2 regions of the Bacillus sp. FJAT-27231 genome follow, and region 2 is predicted to be linked to the other one. Evidence: riboswitches for the same ligand, from Rfam matches in the RefSeq annotation. Region 2 holds a riboswitch; the other holds the start of a gene.
What was found. A riboswitch is a leader RNA that binds a small molecule or an ion and turns the genes downstream of it on or off. The one in region 2 is predicted to bind S-adenosylmethionine.
Positions count from the first base shown of each region.

Region 1: another riboswitch for S-adenosylmethionine. It lies ahead of AC623_RS02660 (methyltransferase domain-containing protein); the one in region 2 lies ahead of AC623_RS06465 (O-acetylhomoserine aminocarboxypropyltransferase/cysteine synthase family protein).

Region 1 covers NZ_LFZU01000001.1:572,450-577,082, forward strand. Annotated here, with positions in the region: gene metA (homoserine O-acetyltransferase MetA) at 1-167, shown strand, start outside; gene AC623_RS02650 (carbon-nitrogen family hydrolase) at 266-1,051, opposite strand; gene AC623_RS02655 (pyridoxal phosphate-dependent aminotransferase) at 1,149-2,345, shown strand; SAM riboswitch class I at 2,449-2,558, shown strand; gene AC623_RS02660 (methyltransferase domain-containing protein) at 2,639-3,181, shown strand; gene AC623_RS02665 (aminoglycoside N(3)-acetyltransferase) at 3,162-3,974, opposite strand; gene pabB (aminodeoxychorismate synthase component I) at 4,131-4,633, shown strand, end outside.
Region 2 covers NZ_LFZU01000001.1:1,355,889-1,360,521, forward strand. Annotated here, with positions in the region: gene AC623_RS06455 (hypothetical protein) at 1-215, shown strand, start outside; gene AC623_RS06460 (competence/damage-inducible protein A) at 340-1,584, shown strand; SAM riboswitch class I at 1,672-1,781, shown strand; gene AC623_RS06465 (O-acetylhomoserine aminocarboxypropyltransferase/cysteine synthase family protein) at 1,878-3,173, shown strand; gene recA (recombinase RecA) at 3,470-4,516, shown strand.

The sequences.
Region 1 (4,633 bases), 780 kb from region 2:
AGCGGGATTTAGCGAAGGGGCTCGACATTGACATGCCAAAATATTATTTCCCGGACAATAATCCGACAAAAAAACCTGTTAACAAATGGCGTTCACATGCTCATTTATTGTTCTCCAACTGGCTGAACTACTATGTCTATCAAGAAACCCCATACGAGTGGGATTGAAAGCGAAAGGGGCGACGCCTGATCTATTCTGGCTAGCTTTCTACAATATTGCTACACTATGAAAGAAGCCTGGGAAATTTCCCAGGCTTCTTTCGTGATTAACGATAAAACTCTGCGCGGCGATCTTCGAAAACAGGAATGCGTTCTCTTATTTCCGGCACTTTTGCTAAATCAATTTCACCAATGAGCAGTTCTTCTTCTTCGCCCGCTTCGGCAATAATTTCTCCCCAAGGATCAATAATCATAGAATGGCCAGCAAACTTATTTTTTGGATCTTCGCCGCTGCGGTTGCAGCCGACAACGTAGCTTTGATTTTCAATGGCTCTGGCAATAAGCAGTGTCCGCCAATGATCTGTGCGGGCAAGCGGCCATTCAGCAGGGATAAACAAGACATTTGCTCCTGAAAGCACATGTTTTCTTAACCACTCAGGAAAGCGAATATCGTAACAGATAAAGGCGGCCATTTGGGCATTTTCTAGTGTGAATAGCCCGTCACCTTCACCAGCCTTCAAAAACTTTTCTTCCTCCATCAAGCGGAACAAATGCAGCTTGCTATATTTTTTTAACAATTCGCCTTGTTTATTTATAACAAGCAGAGTGTTTTCAACACCATTCGCTGTTTCGTTCGCTACGGATCCGCCGATTAAGTGCATTTGGTGCTTTTTAGCTTGCTCTGATAAAAAAGCAATCGTTTGGCTTGCTTCTCTATCTGCAATTTCATCGAGTCTTGTTAGATCATAGCCGGTCGTCCATAGCTCAGGCAGTACTGCTAGTTGACAGCCTTCATTTGCCGCCTTTTGCAGCCATCCTTCTGCCCGTTTATAGTTTTCCTCCGGATGACCGTACGCAATATCCATTTGGATAATAGCCGTTTTTAATTTCATGTCAGCCCCCACATTCCTTTCCGAAAATTCTTACTTTACTTTCTTTCTCTTTCGTTATACCATTATTAACTATAATTTGAAAGCGAGGGCTGCATACATGAAGACTTTTGAAACGGCTAATCGGCTTCAGGCTCTGCCGGAGCAATTCTTCGCTAAATTGGGCCAGAGAATAAATAATGCCTCAGCTGGAGGGCGTGAAATTATAAACTTAGCACAGGGAAGCCCTGATCAGCCGGTATTTAGTCATATAAAAACAGCGCTAAAAACAGCTGTTGATAACCCGGTTAATGATAAATACTCACCCTTTAGAGGGTATAGTCATGTCAAAAAGGCTTGTGCTGAATTTTATCAAAGAGAATATGGCGTCGAGCTTGATCCAGAAAGAGAAGTGGCGCTCATCATTGGTGGAAAAGCAGGACTTGTTGAGCTGCCGCAATGCTTATTAAATCCAGGAGAAGTGGCGCTTGTTCCAGACCCAGGCTATCCAGATTATTGGTCGGGCCTTGCGCTTGCGGGTGCTAATATGCATATGCTTCCGCTTAAAGAAGAGAACGGGTTTCTTCCTCGATACGAAGAGATTCCGAAAGAAGTATTAGAAAAAGCAAAGCTTTTATTTATTAATTATCCTAATAATCCGACCGGAGCAATGGCGGATTCCGCGTTCTTTGAGAAAACAATCCAATTTGCCGATGAACATGGAATTTGCATCGTTCATGATTTTGCTTATGGAGCGATTGGTTTTGACGGCAAGAAACCGGTTAGCTACCTTCAAGTTGAAGGAGCCAAAGAGAATGGGATCGAAATTTATACGATGTCAAAAACGTATAACATGGCGGGATGGAGAGTTGGCTTTGCTGTTGGCAATCCAAGCGTCATTGCTGCTCTAGAGCTGATTCAAGATCACTTGCACTGCAGTTTGTACGGCGGCATTCAAGAAGCTGCAGCTGCAGCCTTACTCGGGCCGCAAGACGAAGTACATAAGCAGGAAGCCATGTATGAAAGGCGCCGTAACCTTCTGATTAGCGGTTTGAATGAAATTGGCTGGAAAGTGACAGCACCAGAAGGATCATTCTTTGCTTGGCTAAAAGTGCCAGAGGGATACACATCGGAAGAATTTAGTGATCTTTTGCTAGAAGAGGCAGGCGTAGCAGTTGCACCGGGGATTGGCTTTGGTGAGCTTGGGGAGGGATACGTACGTGCTGGTCTCGTAGCCTCTGAAGAAAAAATTAAAGAGGCGGTCCATCGTCTCGCTCAACTTGAAATTTTTAAAAAGCAGGTTGACAGCCGATCATAAACATGCAATAATTCGAATGAATTGAAAAACTAGTTCGTTCATTCAGAATACAATTAACCTTATTTTAGACACATAAAGTCTACTTAAATTGAATAGAAACGATGTCTTATCAAGAGCAGGTGGAGGGACAAGCCCTATGAAGCCCGGCAACCGACTCGCATATAGAATGCGAGCACGGTGCTAATTCTTGCAGCGTCAGCTGACAGATAAGAGAGTGGAATAGTTCGCAAACCTCTTCTTATCTGAAGAGGTTTTTTATTTTGTCTTGATCGTTAGAAAGGGAGGAATGGGAAATGACAGTAATCAATCAAAGGAAATTCACAAAAGAAAGTGTATTAGAATGGACGGTATCAGCAGAAAGCTTTTTACAAACAATGAGTGTTCAGCCAAGTGAAAGGATTTTATGGCTAGGAGAAGCTTTGTCTCCTGCCTTAACAAGCCTCACAACGGAAAAAGCGGAGATTACGACGATTTCTCCTTTTCTTTTCACTTCCAACGAAGAGCAGTTTGATGTCGCTGCCGCTCAGCTTGACATCCATTTTCTTGATGAAGGGGAAGCGTGGTTGAGAAAAAGCTTTCACTTGTTGAAGCCGGGAGGTCGCCTCGTCATTGATTTGGCTGAAACGGCTACGTTGCAGCATGCAAAGGGAGCAAGGTATGTAAGAAATCTCCCAGATTATTGGGATTTCTTAAGAGAAATCGGTTTTGAAGCAATTTTTGTTCAGCAAATAACCGCCCTCTCTCTTGCTGAAGCTGTCGAACAGGGGTGGACAGAGCTGATTGACGGAGCTGCTTTTCCTGCTGCGGTGAACCGTTTTATTGTTTTGAAAGGTTAGTAAGATAACGAGAAGTAAAATCGACGAGCGGACGGATCTGAATAAGCTTGCAAGGTGATTGGGCAACCATCCCATTTGTTACGGCAGCTTCTTTCTCGAAGGCTCGGCCAATATCATTAAATTGTTCGGAGTTTTCTTCAAGTTCCATATATGTTTTCCATACTCGCTCACCGTTTTCCATCATAGCTGAACCTTGTTTAAAAGCTTTGCGCCCATCATTGGCGCGGAATTCGCCAAGGTGCATCGCTGTACATGTGCTGTAGTCCGTGCCAATGAACAAAATAGAGGCATCAAGGTCATACAGCCGCGCAAGTGGAGATTGTTCCCCAAAAGCAAAATTAATCGAATGGTTATCAATGATAAAGGAAGCGTATTTCCCCCAGGCAGCAAAAGAAGCGGAAGGGTGCAGACTGCGCTTTACATCTGGAAACGTACGAAATGCTTCTGCGATCCGGCCCATCCCAATAGTTGGGGTAATATCCGGTAAATAAGCAGGCATGAAATAACGGATACCGGGCCACCATTCTTCTGGAACAGGAGGATTCTGCCAATACTTAGGGTCAGAATTATGAGTCGTTTGCGTCGGCATGACGATGGTGCCATTATCCGTAACGGCTGCCATCAAGGCTTGAATGACAGTAATTTCTCCCCCCGCTATCCACCCGAGTGATCGCAGGGAGGAGTGGACCATCAGAACTGTATCCGGCATAACTCCAAGAGAATGCAAATCCTTTTTTAATGTTTCGGTTGTAATAAGGGATGTTGTTTGACGAACTAAATGGCTGCCTGTCATCGCTTTTCTCCTTTATTTTTATTTATTTTCCTTCTATTATAAAAGATCAAAAATTGCATGCATAGAGCTGTAACAAAAAATGATCTTTCTCTACTTTTTTCTTTCTTCTCTGTTTAGTATGATGAGAGAGACTACGACGAAGAAGGGTGAAAGCTAGTGAATGAACGCCGTGTATTTTCTCGAACCATTCCTTATGATAACGAAAAATTTTTTGATCAATATAAATGGTTAACCAAGAATGAGACTCATCATGTATTGCTTGAAAGTGGGAGGGGTGGCCGTTATAGCATAGCCGGACTGGCACCTTTCGCGGTTGTTTTTTCTAATAGAAATGGTATTGAAATACAGACCGCCGAAAAAACAGAAGAAAGAACAGGATTGCCGCTATTAGAATTGGAGAGCTGGCTGAAGACGTTTGAGATCCCCAAACAAGAGAGGCTGCCCGACTTTCAAGGCGGGGCTATTGGGTATATTAGCTACGATTACGCTCGTTATATTGAAAGATTACCCGAATGTGCTAAAGATGATCTTGATCTTCCACTTCTTTATTTTCAAGTGTTTGATGAATGGGCTGTATTTGATCATCAAACAACAACGCTTTGGCTGCTGGCTATTGAGAAAGATCAAACAGAGGCAGAAAGAAAGCTCAAGGAAGCAGA
Region 2 (4,633 bases):
CAACGATGAAAACCTACTTTCATTCGCTTAATCGTCCAGAATATGGATTAGCTTATTGTGGGATAACGATTATTCCGCCTGAATCTTTATCCTTGTTTTATGATGTAGTGACATCCTCAACGTCTTTTAACGAATCCGCCGGTCTTAATGAGCTGGCCTCGAAAATTATACGGGCTGCAAAAGAAAAGAGGTATATGATACATTATGGGATTTGAACTTCATGCTAAGTTCATTCTTTGTTAGATTAGCAGAGGGGTAGTTTTGAGAAAGTCCTCATACATAGCGTTTCCCTTGATTATTATCAACTATCAACTTTAGGAAAGAGAAGGGATGAGAAGAATGAATGCAGAAATTATTGCAGTTGGCTCTGAGCTGCTGCTTGGACAAATTACAAATACAAACGCCCAGTTTCTTTCCCAGCAGTTAGCGGAAATCGGCATTAATGTTTATTACCATACCGTGGTTGGCGATAACGGCAACCGTGTCCTTGATGCCATTAAGGAAGCTGAAAAAAGGGCGGATTTGCTGATCTTTACAGGGGGGCTCGGTCCAACAAAAGATGATTTAACAAAAGAAGTCATTGCTTCTCATATCGGCCGTCCGCTCGTATACAATGAAGAGGCACTAAAGAGCATCGAGAGTTATTTTATTAGAACAAAACGCCCTATGACACCAAACAATAAAAAGCAGGCGCTCGTTATGGAAGGAAGTCTTGTTCTGCCAAACGATCATGGCATGGCGCCAGGAATGATGGTAAAAGGAGAAAACCATTGTTACATACTTTTGCCGGGACCGCCTCGAGAAATGCAGCCGATGTTTACTCAATATGCCAAGCCAGCCTTGTTAGATGTACTCGAGAAAGTGGAGAAGATTGAGTCACGGGTTCTAAGGTTTTTTGGTATCGGTGAATCTGCTTTGGAAACAGAAGTGGAGGATTTATTGCTTGCCCAGCAAAACCCAACGATTGCGCCGCTTGCGGGAGATGGAGAGGTAACACTCCGAATTACAGCCAAGCATGAGTCAGAAGAGACGGCCTTGCAAATGATCAAAGAAGCAGAAGAAAAAATTCTTCGTCGGGTTGGTGACTATTTTTACGGATATAATGATACAACGATTGCCCGGGAACTAGCAGAGCGCTTAAAGGAAACGTCTCATACGCTGGCAGCGGCTGAAAGTTTAACAGGAGGGCTGTTCCAAAGTGAAATGACAGCTGTTCCGGGAGCAAGTACTTTTTTCAATGGAGGCATTGTCTGCTATTCTAATCAGGCAAAGGAGAAGCTTGTAAATGTGAAAAAAGAAACACTTGCAAGTCATGGAGCTATTAGTGAGGAGTGTGCTCTTGAACTGGCAGAGAACGTCCGCCAGCTTCTAGACGCTGACTTCGGTATTAGCTTTACAGGTGTGGCTGGACCTGATGAGGCGGAAGGACAACCGCCTGGCACTGTTTGGATTGGGCTTGCTTCCAAGTATAAACAACCAAGAGCGTTTAAGCTTGACTTGGCAGGGAGTCGTGCTGGAATCAGAAAACGTTCCGTTAAATACGCATGTCATTATTTGCTAGCGGAACTTGCTGAAGATAAGTGAAAAAATTCCGAATATTATTGACTAATCTGATCAATAAGCTATATAATGAGAAACAAGGTTTAGTCATGACTTAATTAAATATAAGTACTCTTATTGAGAGCGGCGGAGGGATTAGGCCCGATGAAGCCCGGCAACCTTCAGACAATTGTCTGAGACGGTGCTAATTCCTGCAGGTAGACGAACCTGAAAGATAAGAGGAGGATCCTATAACAAACCCTCTTCTTCATAAGAAGAGGTTTTTTATATTCCTCGAATCACAAATATTTTATTAAATACATTAGGAGGGTTTGACAATGACGAACAACTGGAATAAAGAAACGATTTTACTTCACGGGGGACAGGTGCCTGATCCGGTCACGGGTGCACGCGCTGTTCCAATTTATGAAACGACTTCTTTTGTTTTTGAAGATACGGATCATGCCAATGCTTTATTTGCTTTACAAAAGCCAGGAAACATCTATACACGTATTACGAACCCAACAGTAGACGTGTTTGAAAAGCGTGTCGCTCTCTTGGAAAAAGGGGCAGCTGCCGTAGCGCTTTCTTCTGGAATGGCAGCTATCTCTTTTTCAATCTTAAACTTGGCCCATGCCGGAGATGAAATTGTAGCGGCAGCTAATTTATATGGAGGTACATACAATCTTTTTGCTAATACGCTTCCTAAATACGGAATTAATGTAAAATTTGTTGATTCGACTGATCCGGAGAACTTCCGCAAAGCGATTACACCAAAAACAAAAGCCCTTTTTGGTGAAATTATCGGTAATCCATCTTTAAATGTGTTGGATGTAGAAAAAGTAGCAGATATCGCTCATGAAAACGGTATTCCGCTTATCGTAGATAATACATTTGCTTCACCATATGGTGCTAACCCGCTTACAAGAGGAGCAGATATTGTCGTTCATTCTGCTACGAAGTGGATCAGCGGCCACGGAACAGTTATTGGTGGAGTAGTAGTAGACGGAGGAACGTTTGACTGGAATAGTGAGAAGTTTCCTGGCTTTACAGAGCCAGACGAATCCTATAACGGACTAAGATTTGCTGACCTTGAAGGACCAGCATTCGCTATTAAACTACGTGTTCAGCTGTTGAGAGATTTCGGCCCTTCTTTAAGTGCTCATAGCGCATTCTTGCTGCTTCAAGGATTAGAGACGCTGCATTTGCGTATTCAACGTCACCATGAAAATACACTTGCGATTGTAGATTATTTGAACAATCATCCGGCGGTGGAGTGGGTATCTCATCCAAGCCTTGCAGACCATCCATCCCATGAATTAGCGAAAAAGTATTTAAATAATACATTTGGCTCGATCGTCGTGTTCGGTATTAAAGGCGGACGGGAAGCAGGCAAAAAAGTGATTGACAACATTAAGCTTTGGTCACACGTAGCCAACGTTGGGGACGGCAAATCATTAATTATTCATCCGGCTTCTACAACTCACCAGCAGCTAAGCAGTGAAGATTTAGCAAAGTCAGGCACAAAAGAAGAAATGATTCGTTTGTCAATTGGATTGGAATCGACAGAAGACTTGATTGCTGATTTAAATCAGGCGATTGAAAAAGCAACGGGCGTAGCGGTCGAGGGCTAATAGGAACTAGAGTAAAATAGAAAGTTTTATAGGCTAAACATTATCTTCTCCTGCTTCTTTATGATAAAATAAAGAGGCAGGAGTTACTTTTTTCTTCTCTTTTTTCCGCTATCTCTTCTTCTTTTTTTCTAGTTTTTTATCCTAATTCTTTTTTCTTTCGGAAACAAAAAAACCGAATAAATGTTCGCTTTTTGCTTGAAATTATCTCAATAAAGAGGTATAGTTAGTATAGGTTCTGAAACAACATGTCTACGTGCATTTATTTAATAGATTGCCAATTTTAAGGAGGAATTTTAGTGAACGATCGTCAAGCAGCATTGGATATGGCCTTAAAGCAAATTGAAAAACAATTTGGTAAAGGGTCTATCATGAAATTAGGAGAACAAACGGATCGGAAGATTTCCACAAGCCCAAGCGGATCGCTCGCTCTTGATGCAGCACTTGGTGTAGGTGGTTATCCACGCGGTCGTATTATTGAAATCTATGGTCCGGAAAGCTCTGGTAAAACAACTGTAGCACTTCATGCTATTGCTGAAGTACAGGCATCTGGCGGTCAAGCTGCTTTTATCGATGCGGAGCATGCGCTTGATCCTGTATATGCTCAGAAACTAGGAGTGAATATTGATGAGTTGCTCCTTTCGCAGCCAGATACAGGGGAACAGGCACTTGAAATTGCTGAAGCTCTTGTACGCAGCGGTGCTATCGATATCCTTGTTATCGATTCAGTCGCTGCTCTCGTACCGAAGGCGGAGATCGAAGGGGAAATGGGGGATTCCCACGTCGGTTTACAGGCGCGTTTAATGTCACAGGCTCTTCGTAAATTGTCTGGTGCCATCAATAAGTCCAAAACGATTGCGATCTTTATTAACCAGATTCGTGAGAAAGTCGGAATAATGTTTGGAAACCCTGAAACAACACCTGGAGGACGTGCACTAAAATTCTATAGCTCCGTCCGTTTGGAAGTTCGTCGTGCGGAAGCATTAAAACAAGGGAACGAAATTGTAGGAAATAAAACAAAAATTAAAGTAGTGAAAAATAAAGTAGCCCCTCCGTTTCGTGTAGCGGAAGTCGATATCATGTATGGAGAAGGAATCTCCAGAGAAGGTGAAATTATCGATATGGGTTCGGAAGTAGATATTGTGCAAAAAAGTGGTGCATGGTACTCATATAATGAAGAGCGCGTAGGGCAAGGTCGTGAAAACGCTAAGCAGTTCTTAAAGGAAAATCCGGCTATTCGCCAGGAGATTATGATGAAGATCCGCCAGCATTATGGGCTGGATGCAGATTTTGTGGAAACGAATGAAGAAGAAGCAACAGAGGAGTTTAGCTTGCTTGACGAATAATCATGAGGAGCGGTGTCAAGGGGACATCGCTCTTTTGTTTTTATCTGTGTAGGGAGAAAGCAGTTGCTGGGGATGAAACCCTTGACAAGAAATTTTCACAACTATAAAATTGAGATG